DNA from 4 places in the Pseudomonas vanderleydeniana genome. Region 1 is predicted to be linked to each of the others. Evidence: predicted binding sites of a transcription regulator. Region 1 holds the regulator's gene; each other region holds the start of a gene.

The links. The regulator sigma-54, encoded in region 1, starts transcription at its own class of promoters, with help from an activator protein. The targets are predictions, from matches to a motif close to ANTGGCATNNANNTTGCTNT.
Region 2: a site for sigma-54 is predicted at 1,945-1,964, ahead of nirB (nitrite reductase large subunit NirB). Genes of this name have one in related genera too.
Region 3: a site for sigma-54 is predicted at 2,286-2,305, ahead of glnK (P-II family nitrogen regulator). Genes of this name have one in related genera too.
Region 4: a site for sigma-54 is predicted at 1,618-1,637, ahead of flgB (flagellar basal body rod protein FlgB). Genes of this name have one in related genera too.

What each region holds. Positions count from the first base shown of each region.
Region 1 covers NZ_CP077093.1:6,205,020-6,208,629, forward strand. The annotation lists gene lptB (LPS export ABC transporter ATP-binding protein) at 1-598, shown strand, start outside; gene HU752_RS27920 (RNA polymerase factor sigma-54) at 793-2,289, shown strand; gene hpf (ribosome hibernation-promoting factor, HPF/YfiA family) at 2,369-2,674, shown strand; gene ptsN (PTS IIA-like nitrogen regulatory protein PtsN) at 2,684-3,148, shown strand; gene rapZ (RNase adapter RapZ) at 3,151-3,610, shown strand, end outside.
Region 2 covers NZ_CP077093.1:3,599,472-3,603,081, forward strand. The annotation lists gene nirB (nitrite reductase large subunit NirB) at 1-1,764, opposite strand, end outside; gene HU752_RS16410 (bifunctional nitrate reductase/sulfite reductase flavoprotein subunit alpha) at 2,091-3,610, opposite strand, start outside.
Region 3 covers NZ_CP077093.1:6,999,835-7,003,444, forward strand. The annotation lists gene HU752_RS31560 (secondary thiamine-phosphate synthase enzyme YjbQ) at 1-166, opposite strand, end outside; gene HU752_RS31565 (ammonium transporter) at 379-1,719, opposite strand; gene glnK (P-II family nitrogen regulator) at 1,755-2,093, opposite strand; gene HU752_RS31575 (accessory factor UbiK family protein) at 2,500-2,760, shown strand; gene HU752_RS31580 (methyl-accepting chemotaxis protein) at 2,818-3,610, opposite strand, start outside.
Region 4 covers NZ_CP077093.1:5,769,967-5,773,576, forward strand. The annotation lists gene HU752_RS25885 (flagellar hook assembly protein FlgD) at 1-686, opposite strand, end outside; gene flgC (flagellar basal body rod protein FlgC) at 702-1,145, opposite strand; gene flgB (flagellar basal body rod protein FlgB) at 1,149-1,559, opposite strand; gene cheR (protein-glutamate O-methyltransferase CheR) at 1,797-2,624, opposite strand; gene HU752_RS25905 (chemotaxis protein CheV) at 2,678-3,604, opposite strand.

The DNA.
Region 1 (3,610 bases):
CACCTGTTTCTACATGATCGTCGGCCTGGTCCAGGCCGATCAGGGCCGCGTCCTGATCGACAACCAGGACGTCAGCCACCAGCCGATGCACGGTCGTGCCCGCGCCGGGATCGGCTACCTGCCCCAGGAAGCCTCGATCTTCCGCAAGCTGTCGGTGGCCGACAACATCCTGGCAATTCTCGAGACCCGCAAGGACCTCGACAAGGCCGGCCGTCGCAAGGAACTGGAAAGCCTGCTGCAGGAATTCCACATCAGCCACATCCGCGACAACCTCGGCATGAGCCTGTCCGGTGGCGAGCGCCGCCGCGTGGAAATCGCCCGGGCCCTGGCGACCGCACCGAAGTTCATCCTGCTGGACGAACCGTTTGCCGGTGTCGACCCGATTTCCGTGGGTGACATCAAGCAGATCATCCACCACCTCAAGGCCAAGGGCATCGGTGTACTGATCACCGACCACAACGTCCGCGAGACCCTGGATATCTGCGAAACCGCCTATATCGTCAACGATGGACAGCTGATCGCCGAAGGCGATTCGGACACCATCCTGGCCAACGAACTGGTCAAGGAAGTCTACCTGGGCCACGAGTTCCGCCTGTAGGCATCGGGGAGCCCGATACCCGCCTGAGCGCATGGATTTTCGATAAAGACCACTGCTTTTTCCGGCTTTTTATTGTTACAGCGCTCTAGGCAAACACTCCGGCTTCAGGCATATAATTTGCTTATGTTTGGCGCTCCGGCGCCCTGTAGTGGATGGCGCATGCGCGCCGGCGAATAAGGTGTTAAGCCCCTGCCATGAAACCATCGCTCGTCCTTAAAATGGGCCAGCAGCTGACGATGACTCCGCAGCTGCAACAGGCCATCCGCCTGCTCCAATTGTCGACCCTGGATCTTCAGCAGGAAATCCAGGAAGCCCTGGAATCCAACCCGATGCTCGAGCGCCAGGAAGAAGGCGACGACTTCGACAACAGCGATCCAATGGCTGACAAGGCCGAGCAGAACACCACTCCCGAAATTCCGGAAACCTCCTACCAGCAGGAAGCGGCCCCCACCGTCGACAACATCGACGAAGGTGAATGGAGCGAGCGTATTCCCAACGAACTTCCGGTCGACACCGCCTGGGAAGACGTCTACCAGACCAGCGCCAGCAGCCTGCCCGGCAACGATGATGACGAGTGGGACTTCACCACCCGCACCTCGGCCGGCGAAAGCCTGCAAAGCCACCTGCTATGGCAGTTGAACCTGGCACCGATGTCCGACACCGATCGCCTGATCGCCGTGACCCTGATCGACTGCATCAACAACCAGGGCTACCTGGACGAGACCCTCGAGGAGATCCTCGAGGCGTTCGACCCGGAGCTGGACATCGAGCTGGACGAAATCGAAGCCGTCCTGCACCGCATCCAGCAGTTCGAGCCGGCCGGCATCGGCGCACGCAACCTCGGCGAGTGCCTGCTGCTGCAACTGCGCCAGTTGCCGGCCAAGACCCCATGGCTGAACGAAGCCAAGCGCCTGGTCACCGACTACATCGACCTGCTGGGCAGCCGCGACTACAGCCAACTGATGCGGCGCATGAAGCTCAAGGAAGACGAACTGCGCCAGGTCATCGAACTGGTGCAGAGCCTCAACCCGCGCCCGGGTTCGCAGATCGAATCCACCGAAGCCGAGTACGTGGTTCCCGACGTGATCGTGCGCAAGGACAACGAACGCTGGCTGGTGGAACTGAACCAGGAGTCGGTACCGCGCCTGCGGGTCAATCCGCAGTACGCCGGCTTTGTCCGCCGCGCCGACACCAGCGCCGACAACACCTTCATGCGCAACCAGCTGCAGGAAGCCCGCTGGTTCATCAAGAGCCTGCAAAGCCGCAACGAGACGCTGATGAAGGTCGCGACCCAGATCGTCGAGCACCAGCGCGGCTTCCTGGAATACGGCGACGAGGCCATGAAGCCGCTGGTGCTGCACGATATCGCCGAAGCGGTGGGCATGCACGAATCGACCATTTCCCGGGTCACCACCCAGAAATTCATGCATACCCCTCGTGGTATCTATGAGTTGAAATACTTTTTCTCGAGCCACGTCAGCACCTCCGAAGGCGGCGAATGCTCGTCCACGGCGATCCGCGCGATCATCAAGAAACTGGTTGCGGCGGAAAATCAGAAAAAGCCGTTGAGCGACAGCAAGATCGCTGGTTTACTGGAGGCACAAGGCATTCAGGTCGCCCGTCGTACCGTCGCCAAGTACCGCGAATCCCTCGGGATCGCGCCTTCCAGCGAACGGAAGCGGTTGATGTAACCGCCGGGCGTGCCACAGCGTTCCAGTGGCAAGCCACCAGGCTTGCCGCTTTATGCACTGGCAACGAAGGAGAAGCTGTATGCAAGTCAACATCAGTGGACACCAACTGGAAGTGACCGAACCACTGCGTGCCTATATCGGCGAGAAGCTCGACCGATTGGAACGCCACTTCGACAAGATCACCAACGTACAGGTGACAATGGCCGTCGAGAAGCTGAAGCAGAAAATCGAGGCCACTTTGCATATCCACGGCGGCGAGGTGGTTGCCAACGCAGAACATGACGACATGTATGCAGCGATCGACCTGCTGACCGACAAGCTGGACCGCCAACTGAAAAAGCATAAGGAAAAGAACCTGCACCTGCTCCAAGGTACGGGTCGCTAACACCCTCCCATGATTCGACTTGAAAATATCCTGACCCCCGGCCGTTCCCTGGTGAACGTGCCGGGCGGCAGTAAAAAGCGTGCACTTGAACAAATTGCCAACCTGATCAGCCGCGAAGTGCCCGATCTGGAAATGCAGGATGTCTACGAGAGCCTGATTGCCCGTGAAAAGCTCGGCTCCACCGGTTTTGGCAATGGCATCGCCATTCCCCACTGCCGGCTCAAGGGCTGCGAGGCGCCCATCAGTGCCCTGATGCACCTGGACGCGCCCATCGATTTCGACGCCATCGACGGTGCCCCGGTCGACCTGCTGTTCGTGCTGCTGGTCCCACAGGCTGCCACCGATGCGCACCTGGAACTGCTCCGGCAGATCGCCAGCATGCTGGACCGCAAGGAGGTGCGCGACCGACTGCGTAGCGCACCCAGCAATGAAGCCCTGTATCAGGTTGTCCTGGACGTACAGAACGGTCAGTAACCATGCGCTTGATCATCGTCAGCGGCCGCTCCGGCTCAGGTAAAAGCACCGCCCTCGACGTCCTCGAGGACAACGGCTATTACTGCATCGACAACCTGCCCGCCGGGCTGTTGCCGGAGTTGGCCGAGCGGGCGCTGATCCACACCGAACTCGCGCAACCACTGGTCGCCGTCTCCATCGATGCACGCAACCTGCCCAGCCACCTGTCACGCTTTCCCGAGTTGCTGGACGAAGTCCGCAGCCGGCATATCCACTGTGACGTGCTGTATCTGGATGCCGACGAGGAAACCCTGCTCAAGCGCTTCTCCGAGACCCGCCGACGCCATCCACTGAGCAGCGCCAACCGCTCGTTGGCCGAAGCCATCCGGGACGAGAGCAACCTGCTGGGACCGATCGCTGACCTGGCGGACCTCAAGGTCAACACGACCAACCTCAATCTCTACCAGCTGCGCGATACCATCA
Region 2 (3,610 bases), 2.6 Mb from region 1:
GGCAATCAGCTTGTCCGGGGTGATTTCGCCGGCGGCGATCCGTGGAATGATCGAGTAGGTGCCGTTCTTCTGCATGTTGGCCATGAAGGTGTCGTTGGTGTCCTGCAGCGGTACCAGCGCCTTGTCCATGATCGGCCGGTTCCAGCACGAGGCGAGGATCGAGCCCACCGCCGGCTTGCAGATATCGCAGCCGGTATGCCCCTTGCCGTGGCGACCGAGCAGTTCCTCGAAGGTTTCGATGCCACCCACCCGGACCATCGCGTACAGTTCCTGGCGGGTATAGGCGAAGTGTTCGCACAGGCTCTTGTCGACTTCCACGCCGCGGGCGACCAGTTCGTGTTCGAAGACCTGCTTGAGCAGTACGCTGCAGCCACCGCAGCCGGTTGCGGCCTTGGTCTGCGCCTTGAGTTCGGAAAGGTCGCTGCAGCCGGCGTCGACCGCGCAGCAGATCGCGCCCTTGGTGACGTTGTGGCACGAACAGATGGTCGCGGTTGCCGGCAGGGCATCGGCGCCGAGGGTCGGTGCGCCTTCGCTCAGCGGCAGGATCAGGCTGGCGGGATCCTGGGGCAGGGCGATTGCGTTCTGCACGTATTGCAGCAAGGTGTCGTAATAGCTGTTGTCGCCGACCAGCACGGCGCCGATGACTTTCTTACCTTCGGCATCGACCACCAGCCGCCGGTAGGCCGAATTGGCCTCATCGATGAAACGGTAGCTGCGGGCGCCCGGAGTCGCCCCATGGGCGTCACCAATCGAGCCGACGTCGACGCCGAGCAGCTTGAGCTTGGTCGACATGTCGGCGCCATTGAAGGTATCGGCGGTCTCACCGGCCAGGCGTGCGGCGACGTTGCGCGCCATGCTGTAGCCTGGGGCGACGAGGCCGAACACGCTGCCGTTCCAGGACGCACATTCGCCGATGGCCGAGATAGTCGGGTCGCTGGTCTGGCAGTGGCCGTCGATGACGATACCGCCTCGTTGCGCGATTTCCAGTCCGCTGTTGCGGCCCAGCAGGTCCTGTGGCCGAATGCCGGCTGAAAAAACGATCAGGTCGGTTTCGAGAAACTCACCGCCTTCGAAGTTCATCCGGTAGCGGTACTGCTCACCAGCGACGATTTCCCGGGTCGCCCGGGAGAGGTGGACACCGACACCCAGGCCTTCGATCTGTGCCTTGAGGGCGGCGCCACCGTCACCGTCCAGTTGCACCGGCATCAGCCGTGGGGCGAACTCGACCACGTGGGCCTCCAGGCCCAGGGACTTCAGCGCGTTGGCTGCCTCCAGGCCCAACAGTCCACCACCGACCACTACGCCGCGACGGGCTTCGGCCGCCGCCGAGCGAATCGCGTCGAGGTCGTCGAGTGTCCGGTAGACCAGGCGTGCCGAGCCTTCGGAGCCGGGAATCGGCGGAACGAACGGATAGGAACCGGTGGCCAGGATCAACTGATCGTAGGGTTGGCGCCCGGAGCGAGTGACGATCTCCCGGCGATCACGGTCGATCTCCAATACTTCCACGCCCAGATGCAGGTTGACGCCATGTCGCTCGTACAGGCCGGGCTCGCCAAGGGCCAAGGCGTGGGCATCCTTGCCGGCAAAGTACTCGGACAGATGCACACGGTCATAGGCCGGTTGCCACTCTTCGCCGTAGACATGCAGTTCGAAGTGACGCAGGGCGCCGCGTTCGATCAACTGCTCGACGCAGTGATGGCCCACCATGCCATTACCCACGATCACCAGTTTCTTGCGATGTTCGACATTCACGATAGCGTTCATGGAGCTTCCTCGGATCACGGCCAGTCACGGGCTGGCCCAGCCAGAAAAAATGCAAAAAAAAACGCCTGGAGCCGAAGCTCCAGGCGCCTTTGCCTGGTGTTTTATTCCTGTTCTGTCGGTGATCGCCGTTGACCACTGGAACGGTCTGCCTGGTCATTCATGGCAGAGGGTAATCGGATAAAAGCAGGGAGCGTGCCAAGTGCCGGGTTGCCGGTTTTTCCGGGTTTTTTGAGCGGTTCCTGGGTAAAAGCGACCTGTGTTGGTGCATCCTGCGGGGCATTCGCCAGCTATGGGGGCGTTCTTCCGGGCCTTTTCGCGGTTGTGGCTCAGTACACATCCCGCACATAACGCTTGTCCGCCGCCAGTGCCGTGACATAGGCCTGCGCCGCCTCGGCATCCAGGCCGCCGTGGGTGCGTACCACCTGCTTGAGTGCCGCATCTACATCCCGTGCCATGCGACTGGCATCACCACAGACATAGAAGCCCGCGCCATCCTCCAGCCAGGCCCACAGTTGCGCACCTTGCTCGATCATCCGTTGCTGCACATAGATCTTCTGCGCCTGGTCCCGGGAAAACGCGGTATCGAGACGATGCAGGTGACCCTGTTCGGACCACGCTTGCAGCTCCTCGCGATAATAGAAGTCGCTGGCCGCGTGCTGCTCGCCGAAGAACAGCCAGTTCCTGCCGGTGGCCCCGGTGGCCTGGCGCTCCTGCAGAAAGGCGCGGAACGGGGCGATCCCGGTGCCCGGGCCGACCATGATCATCGGTGCGCGAGGATCGGCTGGCGGTCGAAAGTTCGCCGATTTCTGCACGAAGATCGGTACCTCCAGGCCTTCGGCACGATCGGCGAGAAAGCCGGAGCAGCAACCGGAGCGTGCTTGCCCGGCGCGCTCATAACGCACGGTGGACACCGTCAGGTGGACTTCGCCCGGATGCACCTTGGGACTTGAGGAGATCGAGTACAGCCGCGGCTGCAGCGGTTTCAGGCAATCGACCAGTTCCTGGGCCTGCAACTCGACTTGCAGCTCGCGCAACAGGTCAGCCGGTTGCCGGCCCCAGAGCCAATCCTTGAGTTCGGTCTTGTGTTCGTCGGCGAGCAGTCGCTTGAGCTGGCTGCTGCCGCTGCGCTGGAGCACCAGTTGCAGCAGCGCAGGGCTGATCCGGCCAATCTCCAGATGGCGAGTCAAGGCCTCGACCAGCGGCAACGGCGTCTGGTCCTTGATGGTCACCACGGTGTCGGCGGTGGTCGCGCCAAGGCAAGCTTGCAGTCGTTCCACCTGATCCGGGCAATGGCTGGGCCAGACGCCGAGGGCATCACCGGCCTGGTAGTCGAGGCCGCTGTCGCCGAGGTCGAAGACGAACTGGCGGGTTTCCTTGCCCGCGTCCGGCCCACTCAGCAGCCGGTTATGCTTGAGCCGCGCCGGCAGGGGTTGCTGGCGGCTGTAGCGTGGAGCGCTGGTGGCAGGCGCTGGCTTTTCGGCCAGGGCGGTATCGAGCGTCTCCAACCAGGCACTGGCCGGCGCATGGTAATCCGGTTCGCAGTCGACCCGGGCCGCCAGGCGCTGGGCGCCGAGGCTGTGCAGGCGCTCATCGAGCTTGCGGCCAAAGCCGCAGAACTGGTCGTAGCTGGAATCACCGAAGGCCAGTACGGCAAACCGCAGGTTAGCCAGGTTGGGTGCGCTGTCCGCCGCCAGGGCTTGCCACAGGCCGTGGGCATTGTCCGGCGGATCGCCGTCACCGAAGGTACTGGTCAGCAGCAGCGCACGACCGGCCTGGCTCAGTTCCTGGGCCTGGATGCTGTCCATCGAGGCCAGGCGCACCCGGTGGCCTTTTTTCTGCAGGCGCT
Region 3 (3,610 bases), 790 kb from region 1:
CGGCATTCTCGTTGATGGTCAACGAGGCCGAGGTATGCTGCAGCCACAAATGCAACAGACCGACTCGACATGCCTTCAGTTCAGGCAAGCCGTCGAGCAACTCCTGGGTCACCAAATGAAAACCCCGGGGCCTGGCCCGCAAGGTAATCAGTGTCTGTTGCCACATACAGTTCTCCGCCCATCGGCGCGCATTCTAGCGCGCTCAGGAAAAAAGCAAAGCGCCTAATACGCCTGCCATGCTGTAAGCCATCGCCCCATGGGAACAGGCTCCAACATTTTGTCTGTAATGCCTCTGGATAAATCCTTTCAGCCCTCTTTCCCCTGACAAAATCCGGACAAAAAAATGCCCGGCAAGCCGGGCAATTTTTTTCAAGGCACTTAGAGGTTATAGCCACGCTCGTTGTGTTGTGCCAGGTCGAGGCCGACCGATTCTTCCTCGTCGGTGACCCGCAGGCCCATCACCACATCCAGGACCTTCAGGATGACGTAGGTGACGATCGCGGTGTAGATGATGGTGAAGCCGACACCCTTGCACTGTACCCAGACCTGGGCAGCCACATCGGTGGTCGCGGCGTTGAAGCCGCCCATCGACGGTGCGGCGAACACGCCGGTCAGGATCGCGCCGAGGATACCGCCGATACCGTGCACGCCGAAGGCGTCCAGGGAGTCGTCGTAGCCCAGCTTGCGCTTGAGCGAGGTGGCGCAGAAGAAGCACACCACGCCAGCGGCCAGGCCGATCACCAGTGCCCCCATCGGGCCGACGGTACCGGCCGCCGGGGTAATGGCGACCAGGCCGGCCACCACGCCCGAGGCGATACCCAGTGCGCTTGGCTTGCCGTGGGTCAGCCACTCGGCAAACATCCAGCCCAGTGCGGCGGCGGCGGTGGCAATCTGGGTCACCAGCATCGCCATGCCGGCGGTGCCGTTGGCGGCAGCGGCGGAACCGGCGTTGAAGCCGAACCAGCCGATCCACAGCATGGCAGCACCGATCAGGGTGTAGCCCAGGTTATGCGGCGCCATTGGCGTGGTTGGGTAGCCCTTGCGCTTGCCCAGCACCAGGCAGGCCACGAGACCGGCGATACCGGCGTTGATGTGCACCACGGTGCCACCTGCGAAGTCCAGCACGCCCCAGTCGCCCAGCAGCGAACCCGCACCGCCCCAGACCATGTGCGCGATCGGCGCATAGACCAGAGTGAACCAGACACCCATGAAGATCAGCATCGCGGAGAATTTCATGCGCTCGGCGAAGGCACCGACGATCAGCGCCGGGGTGATGATCGCGAAGGTCATCTGGAAGGTGACGAACACCGCCTCGGGGAACAGCGCCGCAGGGCCGGTGATGCTCGCCGGAGTGATACCGGCCAGGAAGGCCTTGCCCAGGCCGCCGACGAAGGAGTTGAGGTTGACGACACCGGCTTCCATCCCGGTGGTATCGAACGCCATACTGTAGCCGTAGATGAACCACAGGATGGTGATCAGGCCAGTGATGGCGAAGCACTGCATCATCACCGAAAGAATGTTCTTCGAACGCACCATGCCGCCGTAGAACAGCGCCAGGCCCGGAATGGTCATGAACAGCACGAGGGCCGTGGAGGTCAGCATCCAGCTGGTGTCACCGGAATTGAGCACCGGCGCGGGGGCAGGGTCTGCCGCCATGGCCAGGGCTGGCATTATTAGGGACAACAGGGCTCCTAGCCCTGCGAATTTACGCAGAGTCATATTGTTTTCTCCTGGGGCGTTGGGGTTTGGGCGGCTTAGATGGCGTCGGTATCGGTTTCGCCGGTACGGATGCGAATAGCCTGTTCCAGATTGACCACGAAGATCTTGCCGTCACCGATCTTGCCGGTGTTGGCGGCCTTGGTTATCGCCTCGATAACCCGGTCCAGATCCTTGTCGTCGATGGCGACGTCGATCTTCACCTTGGGCAGGAAGTCGACCACGTATTCCGCGCCGCGATACAGCTCGGTGTGACCCTTCTGCCGACCGAAGCCCTTGACCTCAGTGACGGTAATGCCCTGCACGCCGATCTCGGACAACGACTCGCGCACATCGTCCAACTTGAACGGCTTGATGATGGCAGTGACTAGCTTCATGAAACTCTCTCCCGAATTGGTGGACTTGCCCCAGGAAAACAAACCCGACTCAAGTCTAAGCGCAGTGCCTGGCTTTGTAACGCGTCGTCAGCCCTGATCTGCCTGTCGACGCCAGCCAACCGTTGCCGATCGGCCGAGCCCGCCGCACTGCCTGGTCACAGCGACTGCATCAGTGCATGGGTCATGAGCGACTAAGCAGAAACCTTGCCAGCTCTGCAAAACCCATGAATTTCAAGCTCTTGGCTAGCTTCACAAGGGAAAAGCGGCGCGGCGCCCCACCAGCACGCACAACAACGGTGCGCGAGCGCCCGGCGGGTTGCGCAAAAAGCGTGCACCGCCGACCCTTAAAATCACTATAGACACCGCGTGGTACACTGGACCGACCCTGTATCCGGAAATCCACACCATGCTCGCGCCCAAAGACTTCCTCGACGCCCTGAGCGGCCAAGCCTCCCGCCTGTTCAATGGCGAAAGCCCATTGCCGCGCAACGAAATCGAAAGCCAGTTCAAGGCCCTGCTGCAGAGCGGATTCAGCAAGCTGGACCTGGTCAGCCGGGAAGAATTCGACAGCCAGATGGTGGTCCTGGCCCGCACCCGTGCGCGCCTGGAGAGCCTGGAGGCGAAGGTCGCCGAGCTGGAGGCGCGACTGGCCCCCGCCCAGGAGTGACACACCCGGCGCCGCCAGGGCGCCAGGTCATGAGCCGGGCCGAACGGCCCGGCCGAATCAGAGCCGGAAGCGGCTGACCAGCGAGTTGAAGGACAGCGCCAGGTTCGACAGTTCCTGGCTCGACGCGTTGGTCTGGTTGGCCCCGGCAGCGGTCTGGGTGGACAGATCCTGGATGTTCACCAGGTTGCGATCCACCTCGCGGGCCACATGGGCCTGCTCCTCGGACGCGGTGGCGATCACCAGGTTGCGGTCGTTGATCTGCGAGATACCTTCGGCGATCTGCTCCAGCGCCTCGCCGGCAGCCCGGGCCAGGTCCTGGGTTTCGGTCACCAGCGCCTGGCTCTTGCCCATCGCGTCGACCGCGTTGTCGGCACGGTCCTGCACCGAATGAATCATCGTCTCGATCTCGCCGGTCGACGCCTGGGTCCGTGCCGCCAGGGCCCGTACCTCATCGGCGACCACGGCAAAGCCGCGCCCCTGCTCGCCGGCGCGGGCCGCCTCGATGGCCGCGTTGAGCGCCAGCAGGTTGGTCTGCTCGGCGATGCCGCGGATCACATCCAGCACCTGGCCGATATCGCGAACCTGCACGGCAAGATCCTTGACCAGGCCGGTGGACGAATTGATTTCCAGGGTCGCATTGTTGATCGCCTGCACGGCGCTGCGCGCCTGGTCGCGACCGCTGCTGGCCTGCACGCTGGTCGACTGCGAGGCCTGCGACGTCGAAACGGCATTGCGCGCCACTTCCTCGACCGCCGATGTCATTTGCGTCACGGCGGTGGCCGCCTGCTGGATCTCGTCGTTCTGGCGAGTCAGCGCCCGGCTGCCGTCATCGGTCACCGCCGTCAGTTCC
Region 4 (3,610 bases), 440 kb from region 1:
TTGAGCATCATTTCACCGCCGTTCTGCGACAGGCTCACGCTGCTGACGGTGGCCGGCAGGTTGGTGACCAGCGCCGTCGAGTCCGCAGAGCCCTTGAGGTTGGCGGTCGCACTGAAGCTGTAGGTGCCACTGGACAGCAGGGTCCCGGAGTCATCCTTGCCATCCCAGACGAAGGGCACGTTACCGGCCGCGGTCTGGGCCCCCAGGTCGATGGTACGGACCACTTTCCCGGTGGAGTCGCTGATCTTGAGCGTGGTTTTGTCGGTGGCACCGGTAACGACCGCGGTGCCGGTAAAGCTCTTGCTGGTATCGACCACCGCCTTGCCGGTCGGCACGATGACCGAACGACCGACCAGCGACGAGGCCTGCAGCGCCTGGGACGACTGGAACGCGCTGGCAATGTTGTTGACACTGCTGTTGAGCGTAGTGATGCCTTCCAGGCTGCTGAACTGGGCCAACTGCGCAACGAAGGCGCTGTTGTCCTGCGGGTCCAGCGGGTTCTGGTTTTTCAGTTGGGTCACCAGCAGCTTCAGGAACGCGTCCTTGCCCAGGGTCTGGCCCCCGGATGCGCTGCTGATGGCATTACCCAGCGAGTCGGTACTGGTCTTGTTCGTCAGCTTGGCGTTGGACGCCGCAAGAATGTCGTTCAGAGTCGAAGAGGTGCTGGTGGAGTCGGTAACGCTCATGTCTGTCGCCCCTTATCACTGACCGAGGGTCAGGACCTTCTGCATCATGGTCTTGGCGGTGTTCATCATTTCCGCGTTGGTCTGGAACGAACGGCTGGCGGAGATCATGTCGGCCATTTCCTCGACCACGTTGACGTTCGGGTAGTAGACATAACCCTTGGCGTCAGCCGCCGGATGGTTCGGCTCGTAGCGAGCTTCCAGATTGCTCTGGTCTTCCACCACACCCAGTACCTGCACGCCCTGGCCGGCCGCGTTCTGGTCCTGGAACAGCGAGTCGCTGCCGCCAGCCTGGCCGTTCTGGAACATGGTGGCGAACACCGGATGACGGGCGCGATAGGTCTTGTCGATGCTCGACGAGACGGTCTCGGCGTTGGCGATGTTACTGGCGACGGTGTTCAGGCGAGTGGTCTGGGCACTCATGCCGCTACCGGCAATGTTGAAAACGCTGGCGAGGGACATGGCTTACTCTCCACGCAGGGCCGATACCAGCCCTTTGAATTTACTGTTGAGCAGGGTGAAGCTGGCCTGGAAGTCGACCGCGTTCTGCGCATAGTTCGATTGTTCGATCTGCGCATCCACGGTGTTCTGGTCGATCGACGGCTGCATCGGTGTGCGGTACTGCAACGCCGCGTCGCCGCTGCTCATGCCCTGGGCTTCGATGTGGCGGCTGTTGGTCGTGTTCAGGGCGAAGGTGCCGTTATTCTTGGCTTTTTCGCTCTGCTCGGCGAGCACGGAGGAGAAGTCCATGTCCCGCGCCTTGTAGTTCGGGGTATCGGCGTTGGCGATGTTGTTGGCCAGGACTTCGGCACGCTGGGCACGGAAGCTCAGGGCCTGTTCATGGATACCGAGCGCTTTGTCGAAACTGATGCTCATGTCGGAAACCTTCGAGAGTTGGCCTGATCGGCGGAACAGGCTTTTCGTTGCCAGAGCTATAGCAAGCCCCATGCCACTTTTTCCAAGCCCCGTAAATCAAGGCCTTGCCGGGCGGCTGCCGCCGGCAATGCCAGAAAAGCGGCAAGCCATTTCCGCTGCGCGCCAGCAAAGCGGCAACAGCGGCGGCAAAAAAAAGCGGGAGCCTTCTGGGCTCCCGCTGGGGTGTCGAATCGTTGGCTATTTGGCCTTGTAGATGATTCCCGGGCTGCACTGCACCATCTGGTAGTGATCCGGCAGGCCGTTGAGGGCTTCGGATGCCCCCAGGAACAGGTAGCCACCCGGCTTGAGGCTGCCATGGATACGCAGGAGGATGTCCTTCTTCACCTCGGCGGAGAAGTAGATCAGCACGTTGCGGCAAAACACGATGTCGAACTTGCCCAGGCTGGCATAGCTGTCCAGCAGGTTGAACGAACGGAACTCGACCCGACTGCGGATCGGCGCCTTGACCGCCCAGCGGCCCGGCCCCTTGGTGTCGAAATAACGTTGCAGGCGGTCGGGCGACAGGCCGCGACCAATCGCCAGGCTGTCATACTCGCCGGTCTTGCAGTTGGTCAGCATCTGCCCCGAGAGGTCGGTGGCGACAATTTGCGCACCGGCCTTCAACTGGCCGATGTTGGTCCGCTCGAACTCGTCGATCGACATCGAGATCGAGTAAGGCTCCTGCCCCGACGAACAAGCGGCCGACCAGATCCGCAGGCGCTGCCCGGGACTGGCCTTGATCGCTTCCGGCAATACCTTGCTCTTGAGCACCTCAAACGGATAGGTGTCACGAAACCACAGGGTTTCGTTGGTCGTCATGGCATCCACCACCTGCTCACGCAACCCGCTGCGTGGCTGGGCCTGAATCTTCTGGACCAGCTCGCCCAGGGATTTGATGCCATTCTGCTCCATCAGCTTGTTGAGACGGCTGGAAACCAGATATTGCTTGTTTTCACCGAGCAGAATGCCACAGGCCTTTTCCAGGAAGACCCGGAACTGTTCGAAATCCAAATTACCCGTAGACAATGATGCCGCCTCTTAAATCGTCTGTACCGCCAGGGACCTTGGGTCCCCGGCTGTTATCCTGCAGCCTTGATCCGGTCAACCACCCGGGCCGCCAGGTCATCAGGTCGGAACTTGGCAAGGAAGTCATCGGCACCGACCTTCTTCACCATCGCCTGGTTGAACACCCCTGACAGGGAAGTATGCAGAGTGATGTGCAGCTTTTGCATGCGCGGATCGCTGCGAATCTCAGCAGTGAGGGTATAGCCGTCCATCTCGGGCATTTCAATGTCGGAGATCATCATCAGGAATTCCTCCTCCGGCTTCTTGCCCTCGTCGACCAGCTTGCGCAGGTAATCCAGCGCCTGCCGGCCGTCATTCAACGCCACCACCTCGACGCCGACCGTCTGCAGGCAACGCGTGACCTGCTTGCGCGCCACCGACGAATCGTCGACCGTGAGCACCCGCAAGGACACTGCCTTGGTTTGCGTCTCGACATCCACCACGCCGAGGGAAACCGACTCGGACATGGGCGAAACCTCGGCGAGGATCTTCTCCACGTCAATGATTTCCACCAACTGGTTGTCGATCCGCGTCACCGCCGTCAGGTAGTGGTCGCGCCCGGTCCCCTTGGGTGGCGGGTGGATCTCTTCCCAGTTCATGTTGACGATGCGCTCCACCGACTTCACCAGGAAACCCTGGGTCTTGGTGTTGTACTCCGTAATGATCACGAACGGATTACTCTGATCCTTGAGTGCACCGGCACCCGTGGCCATCGCCAGATCAAGGATCGGAATGGTTGCCCCACGAATGTTCGCCACACCGCACACCACCGGGTTGGACTTGGGCATCAAGGTCAGCTTGGGGCATTGCAGCACCTCGCGAACCTTGAATACGTTGATCCCGTAGAGCTGCTGCCCGTCGAGACGGAACAACAGCAGCTCCAGGCGATTCTGCCCAACCAGTTGCGTACGCTGGTTCACCGAATCCATCACACCAGCCATGACTGC